Regions from separate parts of the Solibacillus sp. FSL W8-0474 genome, predicted to be linked through region 2. Evidence: predicted binding sites of a transcription regulator. Region 2 holds the regulator's gene; the other holds the start of a gene.
What was found. The regulator LexA, encoded in region 2, represses DNA repair genes until DNA is damaged. The targets are predictions, from matches to a motif close to CGAACATATGTTCG.
Positions count from the first base shown of each region.

Region 1: a site for LexA is predicted at 4,446-4,459, ahead of uvrB (excinuclease ABC subunit UvrB). Genes of this name have one in related genera too.

Region 1 is NZ_JBBOQJ010000001.1:754,987-761,886, forward strand. It holds gene secA (preprotein translocase subunit SecA) at 1-1,313, shown strand, start outside; one part of gene prfB (peptide chain release factor 2) at 1,583-1,654, shown strand; one part of gene prfB (peptide chain release factor 2) at 1,656-2,687, shown strand; gene NYE67_RS03690 (hypothetical protein) at 2,883-3,236, shown strand; gene NYE67_RS03695 (competence protein ComK) at 3,240-3,731, opposite strand; gene NYE67_RS03700 (IDEAL domain-containing protein) at 3,918-4,160, shown strand; gene uvrB (excinuclease ABC subunit UvrB) at 4,534-6,516, shown strand; gene uvrA (excinuclease ABC subunit UvrA) at 6,522-6,900, shown strand, end outside.
Region 2 is NZ_JBBOQJ010000001.1:2,547,288-2,554,187, reverse strand. It holds gene NYE67_RS12895 (gamma-type small acid-soluble spore protein) at 1-121, opposite strand, end outside; gene NYE67_RS12890 (DNA alkylation repair protein) at 347-1,054, shown strand; gene NYE67_RS12885 (5' nucleotidase, NT5C type) at 1,131-1,676, shown strand; gene NYE67_RS12880 (gamma-glutamyl-gamma-aminobutyrate hydrolase family protein) at 1,795-2,490, shown strand; gene lexA (transcriptional repressor LexA) at 2,574-3,197, opposite strand; gene yneA (cell division suppressor protein YneA) at 3,360-3,707, shown strand; gene NYE67_RS12865 (YneB family resolvase-like protein) at 3,694-4,350, shown strand; gene NYE67_RS12860 (lactate dehydrogenase) at 4,523-4,750, shown strand; gene NYE67_RS12855 (DUF896 domain-containing protein) at 5,165-5,401, shown strand; gene tkt (transketolase) at 5,538-6,900, shown strand, end outside.

The sequences.
Region 1 (6,900 bases), 1.8 Mb from region 2:
GTGATGACCGTCCTGACCTGATCTTTGCGACGATGGAAGGCAAGTTCAGAGCGGTTGCAGAAGATATTGCCGAGCGTCATCGTGCTGGCCAACCGGTATTAGTTGGTACAGTAGCGATTGAAACATCAGAAATCATTTCAAAATATTTAACGAAGTTTAAAATTCCGCATAATGTATTAAATGCGAAAAACCATGAGCGTGAAGCAGAAATCATTTTAAATGCCGGTCAAAAAGGTGCTGTTACGATTGCTACGAACATGGCTGGTCGTGGTACGGACATTAAACCGGGTGAAGGTGTATTGGAAGTAGGCGGTTTGGCGGTAATTGGTACAGAGCGCCATGAATCACGTCGTATCGATAATCAGCTTCGTGGTCGTTCAGGTCGTCAAGGGAATCCAGGGGTAACACAATTCTATCTTTCTCTTGAAGATGAGTTAATGCGTCGCTTCGGTTCTGATAAGATGAAATCGATGATGACAAGACTTGGTATGGACGATACACAGCCGATTCAATCGGGAATGGTTTCAAAAGCTGTTGAGTCAGCACAAAAACGCGTTGAAGGAAATAACTTCGATGCGCGTAAACGTCTATTGCAATATGATGATGTACTACGCCAGCAACGTGAAGTAATTTACAAAGAGCGTGAAGAAGTGTTGGATTCGGAAAATATGCGTGCTTTAGTGGAATCAATGATTTCGCAGGCGATTGAAAATGCTGTAGCCCTTCATACACAGGGTGAAAAAGATGCTTGGACAATTGATGCGTTAGTAGACTATATCGCTGCAAATCTTCTAGATGAAGGCGATATTACGAAAGAACAGCTTGCAAACAAATCTCCTGAGGAAATGATTGCATTCATCTCTGAAAAAGTGACGGAACGCTATAACGAAAAAGAAGAAGCGATGACGCCAGAGCGTATGCGTGAATTCGAAAAAGTAATTTTACTCCGTTCAATCGATACGAAATGGATTGACCATATTGATGCGATGGATCAATTACGTCAAGGGATTCACCTACGTGCATACGGTCAAAACGATCCATTGCGTGAATACCAGCAAGAAGGCTTCGCAATGTTCGAAGACATGGTCGCAGCAGTACGTGAAGATGTGGCGAAGTATGCATTAAAAGCAGAAATCCGCAGCAACCTGCAACGTGAAGAAGTAGCAAAAGGCCAAGCAGTAAACCCGAAAGAAGAGGGCGCTGCCAAACCGAAAAAAATGCCGGCACGTAAAGCCGAAAATATCGGACGCAACGACCCATGCCCATGCGGAAGCGGCAAAAAATACAAATCCTGCCACGGCGTAGGACAATAACAAAGCAATAAAACCGAGGTCATTGAAAGTATGCTCAATGACCCGGTTTGTTTTTATAAGTTTAAAATTATTATATAGGCAATAAAAATTAAGTTCTTGTATGTTCACACTAGTTGGCCGGAGTGGAAGGGTGGCGACTCCTGGGGGAATAGCGTGACGCCTGAGACTACAGGCTCAGGCCACGCCCCCGGAAAGCGTCCACCCTGGAACGGAGGACAACGGCTACAAAGGACTAAACTTTAAAGCTTTACTACGGAGGAAAATATATGATGGAATTAGCAGATGTGCGCAATGCACTCGAAAATACAGCTACAAAACTAGCGGACTTCAGGGGGTCTCTTTGACTTAGAAAACAAAGAGGCACGTATTCAGGAATTGGACGAAATGATGCTTGAGCCAAACTTTTGGAACGACCAAAACGGCGCACAGGCAATCATTAACGAAAGCAACGGCATTAAAGCAGTTGTCAACGAATTCAAGGACTTAGTTGATACACAAGAAAACCTGGAAATGACACTGGAGCTTTTACGCGAAGAACCAGATGCAGAATTACAGGAAGAGTTAGGTACAGAACTAGCCGAATTCCAATCAAAAATGGCAGACTTTGAACTACAAATGCTATTATCAGAACCATACGATAAAAACAATGCCATTTTAGAGCTGCACCCAGGAGCGGGTGGTACGGAATCACAAGATTGGGGATCAATGCTATTACGTATGTATACACGTTGGGCAGAGAAACGCGGCTTTAAAGTGACGACAATTGACTATTTGCCAGGTGATGAAGCGGGTATTAAATCGGTTACTTTACAAATTACCGGCCATAATGCTTACGGTTATTTAAAGGCGGAAAAAGGGGTACACCGTTTAGTGCGTATTTCTCCGTTTGATTCCTCGGGGCGACGTCATACATCGTTCGTATCGTGTGATATCATGCCGGAATTCAATGATGAAATCGAAATCGAAGTGCGTACAGAGGACTTAAAAATCGATACGTACCGTGCAACAGGTGCAGGTGGTCAACATATTAATACAACGGACTCAGCTGTTCGTATTACGCATACACCAACTGGTACAGTCGTACAATGCCAAGCGGAACGTTCGCAAATTAAAAACCGTGAAGCGGCAATGAAAATGTTAAAGTCGAAGCTGTATCAATTAGAAATTGAAAAGCAGCAGGCACAGCTGGATGAAATTCGTGGTGAGCAAAAAGAAATCGGTTGGGGTTCACAAATTCGTTCATATGTTTTCCACCCATATTCAATGGTAAAAGATCACCGTACAAGTGCTGAAACAGGAAATGTAAGTGCTGTTATGGACGGGGATTTGGATTTATTCATTACTGCATATTTACGTTCGAAAATCTCATATTAATATGTCCCTCTCTGACAAACAGTAGGAGCCATATTATATTACGTAGAAAGGCTGTGTTAAAAGTCAAAATGACTTTTAGCGCAGCCTTTTCATTATAATGAAAATTTAAGCTAGGTAATTATTTTCCGCTTGTCAAAAATAAAAAAATATGTGAAAATAAATACGAACAAATGTTCTTGTAATGGAGGTTTTCTTATGGTGCAAATTCCTTCTAAAACGATTCCGTACTATGAAGCAGGAATTTATTTGCCGTTGTTATTAATAATTCTTGAGAAGGATTATTCAATTGTAGAACAAAGCCCGTTTAAATTTAAAAATCCATATTTACATTTAATTAATGCTGTAAGTACCAAGGTAAAACATGACTTAAAAGAAACGAAGGACTATTTTAAACTTCATCAGATGCGTCTAGTAAGAGGCGAAACGGATGATATGTTTACCGAGTATCATTTTTATTTTAATGGAGTCATGGAGTGTAGGAGATATTCGAATATTCGCCTTCGTAATCATAGCGAGATGCTTCTTGCGGACTATTTTGCAAAAAGCTGATGGTTACAGCGTAGCATGGCGATTTAGAATAAGGTGTTTATAGAACATGGCAGCACGTACGTATTGTTGGTTAAACGATTTCATATGGATAGCGAAATCAACCTCTGTGCCGTCGATAAAAGTTACGCGTGTTTTATCACGCTTATCACTAATATTAATGACAGAGTTTAATGCTATCCAAATATTATGAGGGGAATGTGGCGAAAAGAGCGGAAACAATACACAAGGCTCCCCAAAATCGTATGCCACCATAACCGGCAGTTTGTGTTTATTCTCCCCGAAAAACTTCCTGGCCTGATATTTGCTTGCTTCATAGGAACTGCCGTGCAACCTGCATGTGTTGCGAACAAGCTTTAAAGGCTTATAAGGTGCGGTTACTTTTCCGTATTTGTCCAATATTATCGTATGGATTTTATCCCGATATTGATAGGAACTTAAACAAAAAGTTGAGTTAGAAATAATATAATTTGAATTTTGTGGTATATTACTAGTCATATTAGATCCCCTTTCTTTAACATTCCCTACCCGCTTAAATTTCCACTATACAGTTAAAATAATACAATAAATGGAAAAAATCAATACCATATTCTGAAAATTTGGTCATATGATAATTTTTCAGAATATATTGCAAATTAAATGTGTTTTACTTTATAATGGAAAAAAGAGGTCGAGGTGATATCGATGGATAAATATTATTCTTATACAGACTTTTTAAAAGCGGTAGGTCAGCAGTCCACTGAAAATCAAGCGGAGAAGTTATTGAATGAAATTTATTTAGATTTATTTATTAGTCGATTACAGCGTATGCAACGTATCGAACAACTAAAATTACTTATCGATACATCGCTAGATCAAAAGAACGAGCAGGCATTTGAACAGTATTCAACTGAATTAAACGATTTAATGGCATTCACTGTTTCTTAACAAAGAAGTCACCTTATGATAGGTGGCTTTTTTGTTTGAAATTATAAATGAAGTTCAATTTTCTAATATCTTACAAAAACTTTCTAATAAAATTATAAAAGTTCTAATAAATTGGTTATTTTCTAATAAAAAGGATAATTTTTCTAATAAGTGGTTACTATTTTCGAATGACCCTTTGTAAAGTTCGAATAAGTCACCAACTTTTTCTAATATCCACAGAAAAAGTTCTAATAAAATTCACGCTCCAAGCAATAAATTACCCATTCAGAGTTCAAATATAAAATAGGAATATACGTTCGCAATTTTATCGTAAATTAAAAACGGGTATGTTAAAATAGAGAATAAGAAAAGCGACAGAAAGGACAAGCTGAAAATGACAGAAACTTATAAAATACAGTCCGCCTACAAGCCTGCCGGTGACCAGCCGGAAGCGATTAAACAGCTTGTACAAGGCCTTAAAGAAGGAAAACGCCATCAGACATTGCTGGGGGCAACCGGTACAGGTAAAACCTTTACAATTTCAAATGTAATTAAAGAAGTGAATAAGCCAACGCTCGTGATGGCACACAATAAAACACTTGCAGGTCAATTATATAGTGAGTTCAAGGAGTTTTTTCCGGACAATGCAGTTGAATATTTCGTAAGTTATTATGACTATTTCCAACCGGAAGCGTATGTACCACAAACCGATACGTATATTGAAAAGGATTCAAGTATTAATGAAGAAATCGATAAGCTACGTCACTCGGCCACAACTGCTTTGTTTGAACGGGATGATGTTATTATAATTGCTTCTGTATCCTGTATATATGGTCTCGGTAATCCTGAAGAATATCGTGAAATGGTTGTATCCATTCGTACAGGGATGGAACTAGAGCGTAATCAGCTATTGCGCAAGCTGGTCGACATTCAATATGAACGAAATGACATTAACTTTACACGTGGTACGTTTCGAGTGCGTGGGGATGTTGTAGAAATTTTCCCGGCATCTAGAGACGAGCATTGTATTCGTGTTGAGTTTTTCGGTGATGAGGTTGACCGGATTCGGGAAGTCGATGCATTAACAGGTGAAATTCTGGGAGACCGTCAGCATGTAGCGATTTTCCCGGCATCCCACTTCGTTACCCGTGAAGAAAAGATGAAAGTAGCCATTGAAAATATTGAAAAAGAACTGGAGGAGCGCCTTGCAGTATTGCGCTCGGAAGACCGTTTACTGGAGGCACAGCGTTTAGAACAGCGTACAAATTATGATTTGGAAATGATGAAGGAAATGGGATTTTGCTCAGGCATCGAAAACTATTCTCGCCATTTGACATTGCGTGAAGCAGGGGCGACACCATATACATTACTAGATTATTTTCCTAAGGACTTTTTGCTTGTTGTGGATGAAAGTCATGTTACTTTGCCGCAAGTACGTGGTATGTATAATGGAGACCAGGCTCGTAAAGGTGTATTAGTTGAGCACGGCTTCCGTTTGCCGTCAGCACTTGACAACCGTCCGTTAATGTTCGATGAGTTCCAGTCAAAAGTTAGCCAGGCCATTTATGTATCTGCAACACCTGGTCCATACGAGTTGGAGCATACACCGGAAATGGTGGAGCAAATTATTCGTCCAACAGGGCTGCTTGATCCAACAATCGATGTACGTCCAATTGAAGGACAGATTGATGATTTAATCGATGAAATTCATGAACGTATCCGTCGTAATGAACGGACATTAATTACAACATTAACAAAGAAAATGTCTGAGGATTTATCGAGTTATTTAAAAGAAATGGGTTTAAAAGTCGAATACTTGCACTCGGAAATCAAGACATTGGAACGGATCGAAATTATCCGGGAGCTTCGTAAAGGGACATATGATGTGCTGATCGGCATTAACTTATTGCGGGAAGGCCTTGATATTCCGGAAGTTTCCCTTGTGGCGATTCTTGATGCAGACAAGGAAGGCTTCCTTCGTTCAGAGCGTTCATTAATTCAAACAATTGGACGTGCTGCACGTAACTCGAATGGTCATGTTATTCTATATGCCAACAATATGACGGATTCGATGACAAAGGCCATCAGTGAAACGAAGCGACGTCGTGAAATACAAAAGGCTTACAACGAAGAACACGGTATTACACCAAAGACTATTATTAAAAAGATTCCTGAAATAATCCGGGCAACTCAAGCTGCGGAACAGGAAGAAACATACATTACAAAAGTGACGGGCGGCAAAAAGCTTACAAAAAAAGAGCTGGAGAAGCTTGTTGCAACTTTGCAAGTTGAAATGAAAGAAGCCGCAAAAGGATTAGACTTTGAACGTGCGGCAGAATTACGTGACATGATATTTGAATTAAAGTCAGAAGGGTGAACAATGTGAAAAATACAGAAATTGTCGTACAAGGTGCACGCGCGCATAATTTAAAAAATATTGATGTCACAATTCCCCGCGATAAAATTGTCGTAGTGACAGGTCTTTCAGGATCCGGGAAATCCTCTTTAGCATTCGATACGATTTATGCTGAAGGGCAACGTCGTTATGTGGAATCATTGTCTGCCTATGCACGACAATTTTTAGGGCAAATGGACAAGCCGGATGTCGATACGATTGAAGGGCTTTCCCCAGCCATTTCCATTGATCAGAAAACAACGAGCCGTAACCCGCGCTCTACTGTTGGAACGGTTACGGAAATATATGATTATTTACGATTACTTTATGCACGGATCGGTAAACCGTATTGCCCGACACATGGTA
Region 2 (6,900 bases):
CGTTATTAGCGAATTGACCAGAAGCTTGCTGCTTTATAGCTTCAGCCTGCTGGTTTTGCTTAATAACCTTGTTAACGTCTGTTTCCATCCCAAATTCAGTATTCATGTTTTTGTTTTTCATGAATATCACCTCCTGAATTTATTCTGTTCAGAGGTTGTTTTATTATTCTATGGAATATATTTACTTTTAAATGATAAAAGGGATTTTTATCTGTTATCTTGAATTCATATTACATACTCGTGAAGTGTAAAAACTATACAATGGTTATTATGTACATTTAATTGCAGATGATATATATAAGGGAAAAAAAACCGTTTTACATCCAGATTAAAGGAGCAGATTAATATGGATTTCAATATGATAATACATGAACTAGAAAAATTAGGAAAAGAACGAACGAAAAAAATTTACATGTCTAACGGAGCAAAGGAACCGCTATTTGGTGTAACGATTGGCTCGATGAAACCATATGTTAAGCAAATCAAAATAGACCAGGAACTTGCGGAACAATTATATGCAACTGGCAACTATGATGCGATGTATTTTGCCGGAATCATCGCAGATTCAAAAGCAATGTCGGAAGCAGATTATAATCGATGGATTGAGCAAGCCTATTTTTATATGATATCTGATTATATTGTTGCAGTTACATTAGCGGAATCTGAAATTGCCCAACAAGTAAGCGATAAATGGATTGCAAGTGGAGAAGAGCTGAAAATGTCTGCTGGCTGGCATTGTTATTGCTGGCTCCTCGGTAATAGAAAAGATGAGGAGTTCTCAGTTCAGAAAATGAAGGAAATGCTTGAACAGGTAAAACAAAATATCCACCGAGTACCACCACGTACACAAGTTGCGATGAATAACTTTGTAATGACTGTCGGTATTTCTTTTAAGCCATTACATAATGAGGCGTTGCAAATTGCAGAGGATATTGGTGAGGTAGAAATTAAGCATAAAGGGAAAAAGCCTGGAAAAGTAAACGCGTATGCAGAAATTGTAAAGCAAGTTGAAAAAGGGCGTATCGGATTTAAACGCAAATATGTTCGTTGTTAGTTGTAGAGAGTAATACCTTGTTATTTCACGATATAATTGTATAAACTTAAATTAGAAATTTCAAGGAGGAAATTATATGAAGAAAAGTATTGCGATTGATATGGACCAGGTTTTAGCTGACTTTTATTCTAAGTTACGTATTACTTACAATGAGAATTTTGGCACTTCCTTTACGGACGAGGAATTTTTATTAACTACGCAGCGTGATTTACCACGTGAAGATGCGAAGAAACTATTTGCACTATTAAATGAGCCAGATTATTTCCGTGATTTGGACTTACTGGATGACGATGCAATTGAAGTCATTCAGGAGCTGCAGGAGCATTATGAAATCTTTATAGCTACTGCTGCAATGGATGTACCGGGATCATTCACAGCCAAATATGATTGGCTAATCAAGCATTTTCCATTCATCAAAACACAAAATATTGTATTTTGCGGAAATAAAGCAGTTATACATACCGATTATTTAATTGACGACAGTCCAAGACAACTTGCGGCATTTAAAGGAACAGGACTATTGTATTCAATGCCATACAATCGGGCAGAAGAAGGATATACACGCGTCCATAATTGGAAAGAAATTAAGGAATATTTTATAAAACAACTTGAAATTGTATAGTCAAACAGGGTCTGCATTTAGCAGCCCCTTTATTTGTAAATTTTTGTAGTCATTTAAGGCGATATAATAGTATAATTTAAAATATTTGAATTATTTTTTAACTTTAAGGGGATAGAAAATGAAGCCGATTATTGGATTAACGATGTATGACTTTGACAAGAAAATGGATATTAATAATGTCTATTTAACATCAATTGAACAAGCAGGGGGAATTCCGATTTGTATTCCGAATGCGACGAAAGGCAATGTTGAGGCTTTATTGGATATTGTTGATGGTATTGTATTAATTGGTGGTGCGGATATCGATCCGTTATTATTTAATGAAGAGCCGCATCGTAATATCGGGAGTGTAGTACGAAAGCGTGATGACAGTGATCTTTTATTAATGAATGAAGCATTTAAAAGACAAATGCCCATTCTAGGTATTTGCCGAGGACAGCAGATTTTGAATGTAGCCTTTGGAGGTACGATTATTCAGGATATTCCATCACAGGTAGAAAATATAGTCCAACATAAGCAACCATCCAAGCGCGGAGAATTAGCCCACACTGTTGATGTGAAAACACCAAAGTTTAAAGCGATTTTTGGAGAAGAATCATTTCGTGTGAATACTTTCCATCACCAATCAGTAGGGAAATTAGGGAAAGGTCTGATCACATCGGCTGTTGCAAAAGACGGTATAATTGAGGGAATAGAGCACGAATCCCATCCATATTGTGTGGCTGTACAGTGGCACCCTGAAGAGTTGGCACCAAACGGTGATATTTATGCACAACGTTTATTTAGTAGTTTTATAAATGCATGTAAAAAATAAAGGAGGACCCAGTCGATTTCGGCTGGGTTTTTTGTTTGAAAAAGAAAAAGCTTGCCGATTCTATTAGAATGGCAAGCTTTTAATTAATGAATATTTCGATATAGCCCTACTACTTTACCTAAAATTGATACTTGATTAACAATAATCGGCTCCATTGAACTGTTTTCAGGTTGTAGACGGAAATGAGTTTTTTCTTTGTAGAAACGCTTCACAGTCGCCTCATCTTCTTCGGTCATTGCAACAACAATTTCTCCATTGCTTGCAGTAGAAGTTTTCTTGACGATAACGTAATCCCCATTTAATATGCCTGCTTCAATCATTGATTCACCCATTATTTCAAGCATAAATAACTCATCTTCTGATGATCCATATGCATCGGGCAGCGGGAAATATTCTTGGATATCTTCAATAGCTGAAATAGGTAAACCAGCTGTAACTTTACCGATTAATGGTACGTGAATTACACCTTGCTTAGCTATTGGTAGCTCTTCTTGATCTAAAATTTCAATGGCACGCGGTTTAGTAGGGTCGCGACGTATAAGCCCTTTACTTTCTAATCGAGCTAAATGCCCGTGGACAGTTGAACTAGAAGCTAAACCTACTGCCTCTCCAATTTCACGAACTGAAGGCGGATAGCCTTTTGAACGAACTTCCTCTTTTATAAAAGTTAGAATAGCTTCTTGTCGCTTGGAAATTTTTTGTGTCAACTAACTCACCTCTTTATCATGCTATTTTTCTTAGTGTAAGTATAGCAGTATGCGAACACGAATGCAAACATAAGTTCGAAAAAACGGTTGACAAAAACATATGTTCGTATTATTATGGGAACAAACATTCCGAACGTATATTCGAAAAGAGGGGTTTTTATTATGAAAAAAATTAAGTTAAACAGCTTCACATCAATGTTTCTCATGTTTTCTATTCTATTATTGGTATTAATATTCCATAAAGACAATAATATAGAATTATACGAACAAGTATCTATCGAACAAGGAGATACTTTATGGTCGCTTGCAGACCATTATCGTGGTAAAATGGCAACGCATGATTGGATAAACAAAGTGAAAAAAGAAAACGGCCTACGAGATGGAAAAGTTGTTTCAGGACAAATATTGGTTGTACCAGTTGAAAAGGAAGCCCAATATATTGTTCAGTTGAATGAATCATCCGATGTGTCGACAATTAAGGTAGCGAGAGATAATAATGAAAAAAACTAAAGCAGTAATTTATTGCCGAGTCAGTACCGAAAAAAGTGCGCAAGAAACATCGTTGCAGCGCCAGCAAGAGGAACTTACGAAATATGCAAGAGCATTCGGTTTTAAAGAAGTAGAGATTTTTACGGATCAACATAGCGGCTATGACGTGGAACGTGATGGATTACTGGATATGCTCGATTATATGAGGGAAAATAAGATCAAAGCATTATTTGTTCAGGACGAAACTCGTTTAGGGCGAGGGAATGCAAGAATGGCAGTTCTCCATCTATTACAAAAATACGAAGCGACTGTTTATACATTGAATGATGCTGGTCCTGTAGTGTTAAATGAGATGGATACGATGCTGCTTGAAATATTGGCTGTAGTTGAAGAGTATCAGCGACGTATGCACAATGCTAAAATTCGTCGGGGAATGCGTCGAGCAGTAGAAAACGGGTATCAACCCCAAAATAATTTAAAAAACCGTGGGAATATTGAAGGTCGCGAACGAAAGGATGTACCAGTTGAAGAAATTGTTCAGCTCCGTCAAAAAGGCTTAACGTTTGCTGAAATAGCCACTACCATATCAGGCTTGGGTATACCCATTAGTAAAGCAACAGTACATAGACGATATATTGAATATATGGAGCATTTTGAAGATTAAAATTGTCCTTAAGATATCGCAACACAATTACAGGAATTCTATAGCAATTATAAAAATTAACTAAAGTATTACAGAAGAGTCACGTTCATTTGAGCGTGGCTTTTTATTATGATTTATTTAGTTTGTGGAATGATATGAATCAGAAGGTATTAAAGTATTAGGAGGAGAAATTTTGGACGTATTATTAGAACAAATTCGTAAAGATCTGGACTATTTAAATTCACAAGGTAAGCACGTAAAAAAAATTAAAATGAATTCTAAGGTTTTTGAAAGGATGACTAACAAGCTTACTGATGTTGAAGTTAAGAATGATGCGGTTACTGTATTTGGAATTAGTATTGAAGCAGATGACAATACCGAAAAATTTGCATTTATTTTAGATGAGGCGACTAGGACTTAAGTAGAAAGGCTCTGTAGTGAGCATAATATGTATAAAAACATTTAAATTGGTTGAAGGGAAGGGGCCGACACCAACGTGAACAGCGAAATTTATTTTGCGACGAGTAATCGCAGGAGAACCAACGTCTAAGACGACAGACTCAAGTCGTTCCCATGGAAAGTGTTCCCGGATCGGATACCAATTTTTCACGCATCAGAAAAAGCGTTTTTTATAGCGATGATGAATAAATGAGTGAATATAATCTTAAGTTTAATTGCATTCCATAGTAAAATTTATGTCGTGTTTTTAGCTCAAACCTTATTATTTCAATGTTTTTACGCTGTAAGAGTAGTTACTTTCAAAGCGTTTTTACTTGCCCTTCCAGTCTTTTTTTTATACCTTTGTATTATTGGTATGTAGAAAGGTGAGATTAAGATGTTATCAAAAGAAAAATTAGCTCGAATTAATGAGCTTTCAAAATTAGCAAAAGAAGGAAAGTTAACGGAAGAATTAGCAAAGGAACGTACGGCACTGCGCAAGGAATATTTAGACACATTCCGTTCGACTATGCGCGATACGATAGAGCATATGAAAGTTATTGATGAAGAAGGTAATGATGTAACGCCAGAAAAATTAAAACAAATAAAATCGCAAAAAAACTTTCTAAATTAGAATGTTTAATAATATGACACATTTCTTATAAAGTATGACATATTTTAATAAACTCAATTAGAAAAGATTGTTTTCTTAGGGGAATTTGTCTAAACTATAGGATGTAGAATTATCGTACGAGAAAGGATGTCACACAATGACACAACAGATGGATCAGTTAGCAATTAGCGCAATCCGTACATTATCAATCGATGCAATAGAGAAGGCAAACTCAGGTCACCCAGGTTTACCAATGGGTGCAGCTCCAATGGCTTATACTTTATGGACGAAGCAATTACGTCATAACCCACAAAATCCAAATTGGTACAATCGTGACCGCTTTGTATTATCGGCTGGACATGGCTCAATGCTTTTATATAGTTTATTGCACTTAGGTGGATATGGTTTAGAGATGGAAGAAATAAAAAATTTCCGCCAGTGGAATTCTAAAACTCCAGGACATCCGGAATATGGTCATACAGTAGGTGTTGAAGCAACTACAGGTCCATTAGGGCAAGGTATTGCGATGTCAGTAGGTATGGCAATGGCTGAGCGTCATCTAGCTGCAACATACAATAAGCCAGGTTTAGATATTGTAGACCACTATACATTTGCGCTATGTGGCGATGGTGATTTAATGGAAGGTGTTGCTGCAGAAGCGATTTCACTTGCAGGACACTTGAAATTGGATAAGTTGATTGTGCTATATGATTCAAATGATATTTCACTTGATGGTGATCTGGAAAAGTCATTCTCAGAAAACATCCAAAAGCGTTTTGAATCTTATGGTTGGAATTATTTAAAAGTTCAAGATGGTACTGATCTTGTTGAAATTAATACAGCGATTGAAAAAGCAAAACAAAATACTGGCGGACCAACAATTATCGAAGTTAAGACTGTCATCGGTTTTGGTTCTCCAAATAAATCAGGTAAAGCGGATTGCCATGGTGCGCCACTTGGATTTGATGAAGTTGCTTTAACGAAAGCTGCATATGCTTGGGAACATGAGTCATTCTTCGTACCAAATGAAGTGTACGAAACATTTAAAGCGGCAAGCGAAATACAGGGTGTACAAGCGGAAGCTTCTTGGAATGAACTGTTCGAAAGCTACAAAAATGAATATCCGGAGCTAGCTACACAATTTGTAAATGCAATGGAAAACAATTTACCGGAAAACTTTGCTTCTGAATTACCAGTATACGAAGCTGGCACTGCAGTAGCAACGCGTTCATCTTCTGGTGATGCAATCAATGCCATTGCAAAAACTACTCCTTCATTCTTTGGTGGTTCTGCAGACTTGGCAGGTTCAAACAAAACAACGATTAAAGGCGCTGGAGATTTCTTCGCTGATACTCCAGAAGGTCGTAATATTTGGTTTGGTGTACGTGAATTTGCAATGGGTGCTGCAATGAACGGTATGGCATTACACGGAGGATTAAACGTATTTGGCGGTACATTCTTCGTATTCTCAGACTATGTTCGTCCTGCAATTCGTTTATCAGCATTAATGGGCTTACCTG